4 regions of the Bacillus sp. AP8 genome follow, and region 2 is predicted to be linked to each of the others. Evidence: riboswitches for the same ligand, from Rfam matches in the RefSeq annotation. Region 2 holds a riboswitch; each other region holds the start of a gene.
What was found. A riboswitch is a leader RNA that binds a small molecule or an ion and turns the genes downstream of it on or off. The one in region 2 is predicted to bind S-adenosylmethionine.
Positions count from the first base shown of each region.

Region 1: another riboswitch for S-adenosylmethionine. It lies ahead of BN349_RS02375 (cyclase family protein); the one in region 2 lies ahead of BN349_RS18455 (O-acetylhomoserine aminocarboxypropyltransferase/cysteine synthase family protein).
Region 3: another riboswitch for S-adenosylmethionine. It lies ahead of BN349_RS08240 (trans-sulfuration enzyme family protein); the one in region 2 lies ahead of BN349_RS18455 (O-acetylhomoserine aminocarboxypropyltransferase/cysteine synthase family protein).
Region 4: another riboswitch for S-adenosylmethionine. It lies ahead of BN349_RS03705 (methionine ABC transporter ATP-binding protein); the one in region 2 lies ahead of BN349_RS18455 (O-acetylhomoserine aminocarboxypropyltransferase/cysteine synthase family protein).

Region 1 is NZ_CAPG01000012.1:68,347-71,528, forward strand. Features, by position in the region: gene BN349_RS02365 (NupC/NupG family nucleoside CNT transporter) at 1-753, shown strand, start outside; partial or broken gene BN349_RS23115 (AmiS/UreI family transporter) at 913-1,521, shown strand; SAM riboswitch class I at 1,704-1,805, shown strand; gene BN349_RS02375 (cyclase family protein) at 1,929-2,666, shown strand.
Region 2 is NZ_CAPG01000076.1:79,699-82,880, forward strand. Features, by position in the region: gene BN349_RS18450 (methionine ABC transporter ATP-binding protein) at 1-74, opposite strand, end outside; SAM riboswitch class I at 193-300, opposite strand; gene BN349_RS18455 (O-acetylhomoserine aminocarboxypropyltransferase/cysteine synthase family protein) at 416-1,738, opposite strand; SAM riboswitch class I at 1,829-1,933, opposite strand; gene BN349_RS18460 (alkyl sulfatase C-terminal domain-containing protein) at 2,028-2,366, opposite strand; gene BN349_RS18465 (thioredoxin family protein) at 2,694-3,005, opposite strand.
Region 3 is NZ_CAPG01000034.1:38,417-41,598, reverse strand. Features, by position in the region: gene mscL (large-conductance mechanosensitive channel protein MscL) at 1-372, opposite strand, end outside; SAM riboswitch class I at 752-854, shown strand; gene BN349_RS08240 (trans-sulfuration enzyme family protein) at 1,251-2,408, shown strand; gene BN349_RS08235 (bifunctional homocysteine S-methyltransferase/methylenetetrahydrofolate reductase) at 2,468-3,182, shown strand, end outside.
Region 4 is NZ_CAPG01000020.1:41,898-45,079, reverse strand. Features, by position in the region: gene BN349_RS03710 (methionine ABC transporter permease) at 13-684, opposite strand; gene BN349_RS03705 (methionine ABC transporter ATP-binding protein) at 674-1,687, opposite strand; SAM riboswitch class I at 1,922-2,026, opposite strand; gene BN349_RS03700 (5-methyltetrahydropteroyltriglutamate--homocysteine S-methyltransferase) at 2,387-3,182, opposite strand, start outside.

The DNA of each region.
Region 1 (3,182 bases), on a different contig from region 2:
ATGGTAGGACAATCTGAAGTTTTTATTACTGTTAAGAAACAATTAGACAAATTAACTCCTCAACGTTTGTATACATTATGTGCTTCAGCAATGTCGACTGTATCTATGTCGATTGTTGGTGCCTATATGACAATGATTGATCCCAAATATGTTGTTACGGCTATTGTATTGAACCTTTTTGGAGGTTTTATCATCGCTTCTGTTATTAATCCATATAAAGTGAATCCTGAGGAAGATCTTTTGGTTATTGAGGAAGAGAAGCAGTCTTTTTTTCAAATGCTAGGAGAATATATAATGGATGGCTTCAAAGTGGCTGTTATTGTTGGAGCGATGTTAATTGGTTTTGTCGCCTTAATGACTTTTATTAATGCTATTTTTGATATGGCAATAGGGATATCATTCCAAGATATTCTAGGATATATCTTTGCACCAATTGCCTTTTTAATGGGAATTCCATGGTCTGAAGCAGTAGCTGCTGGTGGTATTATGGCAACTAAACTTGTTACAAATGAATTTGTTGCAATGATAAGTTTAGGTGAAATTGCAGCTAGTTTTAGTAATCGATCATTAGGAATTATTTCTGTTTTTCTAGTTTCATTCGCGAATTTTTCTTCAATTGGTATTATTGCAGGGGCGGTTAAAGGGTTGAATGAAAAACAAGGGAATGTTGTAGCTCGCTTTGGATTAAAACTCTTATACGGTGCAACTTTGGTAAGTTTATTATCAGGAATTGTTGTTGGGTTAGTTATATAAAAAAGCCTGTTTAACTTTTGATTGATACTCATTTGAATTTAGTGAATGTGTCAAGATATCGATGGCATTCTTGACCAAATTAACACTCTTCGGACGAGTAAAAAATCGAGAAACATTCATGTATAAATAGATTGGAACATATGAAGGAAGGCTTGGATTATGGCTTATGTAGGTATATTACTCTCTGGAGCTACGTTGTTTCTAAATAGTTTTATGCTTTCAGGAAAAGCAGACACTAAAAGTGTAGCTATTTTTAATTTATTTGTAGGAATATTACAAGTGATCATTCCCTTTTATTTAATCATTATTTCTGATCAAAGTAATTGGACGATATATGGATATGCAGCTACGTTCTTGTTTGGATTGACGTTTCTTTATGTGAGCTTTACTTTTTATAAGGGAATGGATGGAAGTGGTTTAGGTTGGTTTTCGCTATGGGTTTCCATTATAGCTATCATGTATGCCATTATTTCAGTTTATCATTTTCATGATTATGTGAATAGTTTAACGTGGTTTATGTAGGCATTTCTTTGGTACTTGTTTTACGTATTAAATATTTTAAAAAAACCAGTAGAACAATATGTAAGTAAAGTCGCGTTCGTACAATCATGGGTTACATTAACTTTACCTGCTATTTTATATTTAATAGGTGTTTGGCAAGATCAGTTTATTCAAAGACTATGGCTAATCATTTTACTTGCTTCTATCATCTATTTTATAAAAGAGGCAAATGATATTAAAGATATATTAATCAGATTTGATAAATAGAAAAAATGATGGGAAGAAATAATGATTAACATTAATGTGGAATATTATTTTAAGGTTGCATTACAAAATATTTTAATCTGAATTATCAAAAAATATTGACTTTTAAAAAAATCGCTTGTACAGTAGTATCAAATCCTATCATTTTTGAAGGAAGAAAATCGAAATATATTGAATAAGTAACTTTCTTATCAAGAGAGGAGGAGGGACTGGCCCTTTGAATCCTCAGCAACAGACTTTTTAAGTACTGTGCTAATTCCAGAAGCAACTATGCTTGAAGATAAGAAGAGTCGATAACTCTGATGCCAAAACCTCTTCTTAACAATGGAAGAGGTTTTTTATATTGACGTTATCGAGATTGTTTTTATGAACTCGATGAAGTTAAATTACAATATTTTGAGGTGATTAATATGTCAAATGAAGTATTACAAGCAATCCAACTACTAAAAGAAAAGAAATGGGTCGATTTAACGCATACCTTCGGACCAGAATCTCCACATTTTTCGGCATTCGATGCTGCACAGTTTCAAACATTATTTACTCATGACGATGGATTTTTGGCACAAAGTTTTAAGTTTGCAGGACAATATGGCACACACATCGATGCCCCAATTCATTTTGTTCGCGGGCAAAGATTCCTAGATGAAATTGATTTAAAGGAATTGATCCTACCTTTAATTGTTATTGATAAATCAAAAGAGGCAGCTGAGAATAACGACTATGTTTTAACGGTTGAAGATATTCTTCAATTCGAAGAAGTCAATGGAAGAATTAGTGACGGAAGTTTTGTCGCCTTACGAACAGATTGGAGTAAGCGTTGGCCAGATGAAAAAGCTTTTAATAATAAGGATGAAGAAGGGAATAATCATGCTCCTGGTTGGTCAGTTGAAGCATTAAAGTTTTTATTCGAAGAGAGACAGATTAAAGCTATTGGACATGAAACATTTGATACAGATGCAAGTGTTGATTTTCAAAAAAATGGAGTACTATTAGCCGAGTATTATGTACTTGATCAAGATACATATCAAATTGAATTATTAAAGAATTTGGATCAATTACCACCAAAAGGTGCTGTTATTGTGAATATTGTTCCAAAGCCTGAAAAAGCATCTGGTTTTCCTGTAAGATCTTTCGCTATCCTACCTTAATTATGGATACATATGCTTTCCATAAAAGAGGAATGATAATAGTGATGAACGTTAGAGAAAAAGAAAGAATTCTTTATCAAAACAGTCAAATAGAAAGAGAGTTAGTGAAGTTTTATCATATTCGTAATTGATTGAATATGGATAGAATGATAATTTATAAATTTAGAAGGCATCACAAAAGCTGATTGATAGTTTTTATGATGCCTTTTATATTTTTATGACGAAGTAGTTATAAGTAGGGGAATGCTTGGTAAATCGAAAATAACAAATGTCAGTATTGTAGTTTGCTTTTGTAATACATTAATCCTGATTTTTAGCAAGAATTGATTGAGTGGTTCCATGAGACTCATTCGGAAGAATTGAGAGTGACAAGGCCGCAAAATGGGGAACGAGCAAGGAAGCTTGGCATTCGGCGGCAGTAAGTGAACAGAATGGATTCTTTTAACACTGTGATATTGAAAACAGCTTTACATTAAAAAAGTTTTTATTATTTTTATTAGGGTAATATTTGAGAAT
Region 2 (3,182 bases):
ACAGAGTCTACAGCTTTCAATTTATCCTTCAACCCAATGGAGAATAATTTTGATACGTTTTGAATTTTAATCATATTGATCACCTCTTTGTCCATAACCATTTGGACAAATATTTATTTATACATTGCCCTAAACAACAAAAACCTTTCTGCAAGAAGAGCAGAAAGGCATAATAATCTAAGCTTGACCTTTCTCTCATCTACCAAAGTATAACTACTTTGTGTGATTTGGCACCATTTCAAATTAATTGACGGTTGCCGGGCTTCATTGGGCACATCCCTCCACCACTCTTGATAAGAGTTTCAAAAAAATATTTAATTGTTGTTAGAATAAATATTTTAGTAAGGTGATTCTATCACTATATAAATTTACTGTCAACTTATTTCACTCAATTTGACAGTATTTCCATCCATTTTTATGAAACAGAGATAGGGTTTATCGATGTTTTTCCAGTAGCTACTTTAATGGCTTCTTCTAACTCTGCAATCAAATCATCTACATTCTCAATTCCTATCGATAAACGAACTAAATCTTCAGACACACCAGACAGCTTTAGCTCTTCCGCACTTAATTGTTGATGCGTTGTACTTGCCGGGTGAATGATTAAACTTTTAGCGTCACCCACATTTGCTACGTGACTCCACAGTTGAATACTGTCAATCAATTTAGCACCCGCTTCTCTTCCACCTTCAATACCAAATACAGCGACTGCTCCTGCACCTTTTGGTAAATATTTTTCAGCTAGTGCATAATTTTTATTATCTTTATCTCCTGGATATAGTACCCATTTTACAGCAGGATGGTTTTGTAAATATTCAACGACTTTCTTTGTATTCGCAATATGTTCCTTCATGCGAACATGAAGGGTTTCTAAACCAAGAACAAATTGAAAGGCACTATTTGGACTAATAGCTGGACCTAGGTCACGAAGTAATTGTACTCGAGCTTTTGTAATGTATGCAGCCGCTCCAAGTGCATCACTGTAGACAAGATTATTATAGCTAGGATCAGGTGTTGTAAAGCTAGGAAACTTACCTGTACTCCAGTCAAACTTACCGGCGTCAATGATTATTCCACCTAATGTTGTTCCATTTCCTAAAAGCCATTTAGTTGCCGAATGAATAACAATATCTGCTCCATACTCAATTGGTTTGCATAAATATGGTGTCGCAAAAGTATTATCAATGATTAATGGAATACCATTTTCGTGTGCTATTTCAGCCACTTTTTCAATATCTAAAACATGTAAACTTGGATTTCCTATCGTTTCAGCAAAGACTGCTTTTGTTTTAGGAGTAATAGCTGCTCTAATGTTTTCTGGATCTTCAGCATCGACTAAATGAACTTTGATCCCGTATTTCGGTAGAGTATTAGCAAATAAATTAAATGTACCGCCATATAAATGAGAAGCCGCAACAATCTCATCTCCAGCTTCTGCTAGATTTAATATAGCTAGAGTTATAGCAGCCATTCCACTCGAAACGGCAAGAGCTCCAATACCACCTTCAAGTAAAGCAACTCGTTCTTCAAATACTGTTACCGTCGGATTATGAATGCGCGTATAAATATAACCTGGTTCTTTCAAACCAAATAAATTCGCTGCATGTTCACTATCCTTAAATACATAAGCGTTACTTTGATAAATCGGAGTGGAACGAGCTCCTGTTACTGGATCTACTTGTAAACCTCCATGGACACTTAACGTTTCGAAGCTATACTTTTTTTGATTATCGCTCATGATTTTTCCTCCTATAAATGTAATATTCAGTCTATTTAACAGAAACAAATAAAAGCTTCCTCTGATAAGAAGAAGCTTAATGACCTGTACTTCTCATCTTCACAGAATAGATATTCTGCTGGAATTAGCACCGTGTATATAGATACCGGTTGCTGGGCTTCATTGGGCCATTCCCTCCACCTCTCTTGATAAGATATTCACTTATATCCAAATAAAACCAATCTATTTAATAGGAATATTATCACCTTATAAGAAGTACGTCAATATATTTTTTAAAAATTATTACATTTCAGACAACTACTGGTCCTCTACTCAAAAGTAGTAGTGCTTCAAGTAACAGAACCTGTCTATAATTACCCTGAATTTTTATTTTATTTAATCTTTGAAGCTGCCTTAAGGATATTTCTCCACATAATAATTGCTCCAGCTCCTTTTTTTCTCCAAAGATAAGAATTTGATACGTTCCTTTATCCGTATTCTGTGTGTGTACTTCATTATTTGATAGAAATAAATGCCATCTTTGTTCATTATCAGAAAAGATCACTCTTGTATGAGCTTTCTTAAGCAGAACCTGTAACTGTTCTCTGTTTTGAATACTAGCAAGTAATGACCGTAAAATTGTTTCCATTAGCTCCACTCCTTTTTCCATTCACTTAGAAGTAGATATACAACACTCATCATGAAGAATCCTTTAAAAAACACTCGACAAGTATTTTATTTTTGTCGATTCTCATTACATTTCACAGTCATCTTGTCTATATAATTTGATTTAATCCCTTGTTGAACAAGGTTCTGTAATACATTACTACTGATACTTAATCAAAAAACAGCATGTCAAACCCCAGAAGAAGGAACGAGCAAAAAGGGGGTGACACTTATCACGAAAAATGAAGGTTGAAGCTATTATCAACAATAAACTTTAAAGAGTCTCTTTTAAAAAGAAACTATTATAATATCATTGAAAATTCTCATTCAGCACTTCTAATAGGTAAGGTACAGATTGAAATGCATATATTTTTTTTATTATCTGACCTTTTTTAAAGATAAGTAAACACGGTACACTTTCTACCTTATAGTCTTCAGCCAACTTTCTAATATAATTCACATCTGTTTTGCCTATTTGAATGTTTGGAACAATCTCTTTAATAACCATTAACATTCTAGAAGCAACTTGACATGTCCCACAGATAGGGGTAAATAAATACAAGCAAAAACTATCTTGATTTTCAATTTTCTTTTGAATCTCTTCCCCATTCCAAACCATCATAACAATTCTTTCATCCTTTTTCAGAAAAGCGTAACCGCCTTGGTCAGCCCCGATCAGCATAAGATGAGCCAGATAGAAGGTTATTCTTTGACCTTCTATTTGGATGAGCTTAAGCCTCGAGGGGCTAGGCGGTGTTCGCTAGACAGTAGTCTATGTTCCATTTTTTATCTCTCTTTA
Region 3 (3,182 bases), on a different contig from region 2:
ACAAGCTGGGCATTTTTTTGTAGTAGGAGCTGGTTGTTCTTTCTTTTTCGTGAATTTATTTATCTGTCTAATAACGATAAAGATACAAAAAGAAATAATTAAAAAGTTAATGACATTGTTTAAGAATAATCCATAGTTAATGGTAGCCGCTCCAGCTGATTTTGCAGCAGCGAGAGAAGGATAATCTTTACCAGATAGATTAATATATAAGTCTGTAAAGTCAACTTTTCCGATTAATAAGCCGATAGGAGGCATTAATACATCCTCTACGAAAGAAGTGATGATCTTTCCAAATGCCGTTCCGACAACAACCCCAACTGCTAAATCTAACACATTACCACGATCAATAAATTTTTTGAATTCTTGCCACATCGAGTAGTCTCCTCTTTTCCTTGAATTTTTCGCTTTCTCCAATATACCAAATATTAGGTAGGTATACTAACTAATTTGCATTTTAGTACAGGACAGTTTGCTAAAAGATTGTGGATTTTCAATAAGTTTGGTGAATAAAAGTAGTGGATAAAAAAGGTCAATTGAAGCGTAAGGTACGAGACTGTTGTATGAAGATTGACCGCCCTGTGGAAATCAAGCATCCGAGAGAGTAGCATAGCCTATTTTTCCTCCATCTTAATAGGCAACAAAGTTAGCGAAAATAGTGTATTACATAAATTATTGTTAAAATATATTGACAAATCTGAAAATACTCCTTATGATAAAAAAACAAAATATTAACAATTAACTACATATCATACTCTTATCTAGAGAGGTGGAGGGACTGGTCCTGTGAAGCCTCGGCAACCATCATATAATGAACGGTGCCAATGCCAGTAGAAATATATTCTAGTCGATGAGAGAGAAGTCAATATAAGTATATAAGGGCGCTCTTTCATAGTGGAAGAGCGCTTTTTGTTTATATTGAAAATGATTTTTATATCAAAGGCATGGTTAGACGTTACTTTTGATATGAAGTAAGGAATTTTGATGCAGCAAATGCGAGAAATGAGTATATCTACTTGGCACTAACCTTAGGATTGCAAATGATTTAGAACTTATATTAAAAAAGAACGAAAATATGCCAAATGATAAAATCAATGCAGTTAAATTGTAGATGCATTACCTGAAAATAGAGTCATCCACCAAGAACATACACCATCAAGAAGTTGATTGAAAATCATTGGTGAGATTATAAATCTCTTTAATGATCATTACATATTAAAAAAATGAATTGTTGATAAAATGGAGGATGAAATATGAATTTTATTACTAAGCTAGTTCAATCAGGAGTAAAAAGAGATCCATCGACAGGAGCCATTAGTACACCCATCTATCAATGTACTACTTTTGAACATCCTGAGCTGGGTAAAAGCACAGGATATGATTATGCTAGAACAGCTAATCCTACAAGAAGAGCACTCGAAGAAGCAATTGCCATTTTAGAAGAAGGTGACGCAGGGTTTGCTTTTTCATCTGGAATGTCGGCGATTTCAACGATTTTATTCCTATTTAAAGCTGGAGATCATATCGTCATCTCAGATGATTTATACGGAGGAACATACCGTGTTTTAGAAGAAATTTTTAAGAACTTTGGAATATCAGCTACATACGCAGATACTTCCTGTACGGAAAGTATAATTGAAGCAATAAAGCCAAACACTGCTGCATTATTTATAGAAACACCTTCTAACCCATTAATGAAGGTGACAGATTTACAAGCAGTTTGTCAAATAGCAAAAGAGCGCCACTTATTAACAATCGTAGATAACACATTTTTATCACCATATTTACAAAAGCCAATCCAGTTTGGTGCTGACATTGTTATTCATAGTGCATCGAAGTATATAGGTGGACATAATGATGTAATCGCTGGTTTAGTAGTAACCGCAACTCCTGAACTTAGTGAAAAAATGTTAAAGTTGCAAAATGGAGCAGGTGCTATTCTTGGACCTCAAGATTCTTGGCTTCTACTAAGAGGTATAAAAACATTGGCAATTCGTATGGAACAACAGCAAAAAAATGCATATCAAATTGCTAGCTGGCTCGAAGAACAAGACCTGATCACAAAAGTGTACTATCCAGGACTTCAATCTCATCCTCAGAAAGCGATTAATGAAAAGCAAAGTAATGGACATGGAGCAATGCTTTCATTCGAAGTGGAAGATATTTCGGTAGTAGCAGCCATTTTGAAAAATTTGAAAATCATTAGTTATGCAGAAAGCTTAGGTGGAGTGGAATCATTAATTACGTATCCATATACGCAAACACATGCTGATATCCCGAAAGAAATGAGAGATAAAATGGGTGTGAATGATCGCTTACTACGACTTTCTGTAGGTATTGAACATGTAGATGATTTACTTTTAGATTTAAAACAAGCTCTACAGCAAAGTCGAAAAAATAGTTTAGTTTAATGGATGACTATTTTTCAACGTAGAAACTACCAGAAAAATGATATTGAGGTGAGTACGTCATGAATTTTCGTGATGAAATACAAAAAAGAATTTTGATCGGTGAAGGTGCGATGGGTACACTTCTTTATGCTACTGGTGTAGATCAATGTTTTGAAGAATTAAACATAACGAATCCAGGCTTAATTAAAAGTGTTCATCAAGCGTACGTCATTGCCGGTTCGGAAATTATCCAATCGAATACTTATGGAGCGAATCATTATAAGTTAAAAAGATTCGGATTAGAAGATCAGGTTTCCGTAATTAATAGAGAAGGAATGAAAATAGCTAGAAGTGCGGCAAATGAGGATTGTTTTGTTTTTGGGACAATTGGCGCGACGAGAAGTCTTCGCAAATCGGACATTTCGATAGATGAAATAAAAAGAAATTTTCGAGAGCAATTATTCAGCTTATTATTAGAAAATCCAGATGGTATTATTTTGGAGACCTATTATGATTTTGAGGAAATGGAGTCCGTTCTGAAAATTGCCAGACAAGAAACGACTTTACCAATTATTGCGAATGTATCTCTACATGAAATTGGTTATTTACAAAATGGAATGCATTTGAGTGATGCGCTAGAAAGATTAGAAGAACTTGGAGCAGATGTTGTCGGTGTTAATTGTCGTCTTGGTCCATATCATACCATTCGTTCGTTTGAACAAGTACCTCTTTTTAAAAAAGCAGTACTGTCTGCATATCCGAATGCAAGCCTCCCAGAATATTTAGATGGGAAGT
Region 4 (3,182 bases), on a different contig from region 2:
CCTACTTTCTATTTATCTTTTATCTACAACTTTGGCGATAAAATCACCAGCAAATTGGATTACCTGAACTAAAATAATTAAAATTAACACTGTGACAATCATAATAGTGTTATCGTAACGATAATATCCATAGCGGATTGCTAAATCCCCTATACCGCCACCACCAACGGTTCCAGCCATAGCCGAGAAACCAATTAAACTAATTAATGTTAATGTAATACCAGAAATAATCCCTGATCTAGCTTCTAAAAGAAGAACATCTTTTATGATCATCCACGGAGTAGCTCCTACCGCAGTAGCTGCTTCAATAATTCCTCTATCAATCTCTCGTAAAGCTGTTTCTACAATTCTTGCAAAAAAAGGTATAGCTGCAACTGATAGTGATACACTAGCCGCTACTGGTCCAATGGTTGTTTTAACAATTGCATTAGTTAACGGAATAAGAGCCACAATTAATATAATAAATGGAATGGATCGAACCAGATTCACGATAAATCCTAAAATACTTTGAACTGCACGATTTTCCATAAATAAGCCTTTATCGGTAACATATAAAAGAATACCTACTGGTAATCCGATAACAACGGAAACAATTAATGAAATCGAAACCATATAAACGGTTTGAAAAAAAGCCGTATTAATATCTGGAATTAATTCGATCAAATGATTTAAATCAAAGCCCATTGTGTAACACCTCCACCTGTGCATATCGTTCTTCAATATAAGTAATGGCCTTTTGAATTTCTTCTTTCGTTCCTTTTAGCTCCATTAAGAAAATTCCTAGTGGCAAGTCTTGTATATATTCAATCGATCCATGTAGGAAATTCCCCTTCACATTGAATTGCTGAAGCATGTCTGAAATAACCCCTTCTCCAGCAACTTCCCCTCTAAATGTTACTTTTACAATCGGATCCTGACATTTCTCCAAAATGATATTTGGAATATCAAATGATACAACACTTGAAATGAACTCTTTTGTTAAATCCTCTTTTGGACTAGCGAAAATGTCATATACATCACCATCCTCTATTACTTTTCCATTCTGCATGATAGCCATTCGATTACATATTTCTTTGACCACGTTCATTTCATGAGTAATTAATACAATAGTAATATCCAACTCTTTATTGATTCTCTTCAATAAATTTAAGATTGACTTTGTTGTAGTTGGATCGAGGGCTGAGGTTGCTTCATCACATAAAAGAACTGTTGGATTATTCGCAAGAGCTCTAGCAATGGCAACACGTTGTTTTTGTCCTCCGCTAAGCTGCGAAGGATATACATCACGCTTATCAGCCAGACCAACCATTTCTAAGAGCTCCTCTACACGTCCCTTTATCGAGCTTTGAGGTGCTTTCGCTGCTTTTAAGGAAAAAGCTACATTTTCATATACCGTTTTTTGACTAATTAAATAAAAATGCTGAAAAATCATTCCGATTTTTAATCTTGCTAAGCGTAACTCTCCACTGCGTAAAGATGTAAGATTGACTCCATCAATAGTTACACTTCCTGAGGTTGGTCTTTCTAATAAGTTAATGCATCGTAGCAAAGAGCTTTTCCCTGCTCCTGAATATCCTACAATACCGAAAATCTCTCCCTTCTCAATTGTTAGAGAGACGTTATCAACACCTTTTACTATGCCACTTTTCGTTTGATAATTTTTCGAAAGATTTTGTATTTTTATCATACTTAACCCTCTTTCCTTTCGTATAAGAAAACCATCTCTGGTTTTGTTAGTTTTCAATCAAGTAAAGCTTCATTCTGTTAGCAAATTAAAGAAAAATTCACGCATGAAATGATTCAATCTACAGATATCATCATCCATCTAATAAAACCAAATAAATTCTAAACAGTTCACTATGCCAACCATACAAAAAATGCCTCTTTCATCTGAAAGAGGCACCGAAATCCGACTAATTTCGACTTATCTTTCAGAATGAAAATCATTCTGCAGGAATTGGCACCTTCCCTTTTGGGGGTTGCCGGACGTCATAGGGCCATGTCCCTCGGTCACTCTGGATAAGTTTCTTATTGATTTTTTGTAATTTCGATAGTACTAATTAAATCGAAATTTGTCAATATAATAAATTTTTAAAATTTTCTATTGAAACGCTTTCATTATAGAAAAACAGGCGAAAAATGTCGAAAAAAATATTTTTTATCTTTTATAGTATTTTTATAGGATAAAGTGTTTTTAAAAATATTATCCTCTTTCTTCATAAGAATTTGTTACATTTCATTGTTATTCATCAATCGATTCATTCACTTTCCCACTATTCATTTCTTGTTAAGAATGAAAAGCCACATATAACAGTCCTTTAAAAAAGAGCTTATTGAAAAGAGTATCTTTCTCTTCTCAACAAGCTCGTCTTTCTATTACTAGAGATTATTTCCATACATTCTCTGCAATGCTAATAACATGTCTAATCTTGTCCCATTGTTCTTCTTCTGTAATCAAATTTCCTTCTTCAGTAGAAGAAAATCCACATTGCGGACTAAGACATAATTGTTCTAATGGAATATATCGAGTGGCCTCTTTTATTCTCTTTTTTATCTTTTCAGGATCCTCTAATTCACCAAATTTTGAGGTAATTAACCCTAATACAATCTTCAAATCTTTCCTGTTTACATAACGTAATGGCTCAAAGCCTCCTGATCTTTCATCGTCAAATTCGAGAAATAATCCGTCTACATCTAAGCCCCCAAAAATAATTTCTGCTGCAAATTCATAGCCACCACTTGACATATATGTAGATTTAAAATTGCCTCTACAAATATGCATAGTTATCGTCATATCCTCTGGCTTATGAGCGAGGGATTCATTAATAACTCTCGCATAAATATACGCTAATTTATTCGGGTCTTGCCCTTTTACTCGAAGTTTTTCTCTACCTTCTTCAGAGAATAAAGATGCCCAAGAAGTGTCATCTAATTGTAAATAACGACATCCCGCTTGATAAAAGGCTTGAATTGCTTTTTGGTATGTAATGATTAAATCATCGATTAACTCTTCCTCAGTTGAATAAATTTGTTCATCTACTGTAGCTCTAGCAAGTAGCATATTGGGGCTAGGTATCGTAAATTTCGCTATATGGTCTCCAGCAATTGAATGAAGAAATGCATAATCTTCTAAAAAAGGATGATGACCAAAATCAATTTTCCCAATTACTCGAATCCCATCA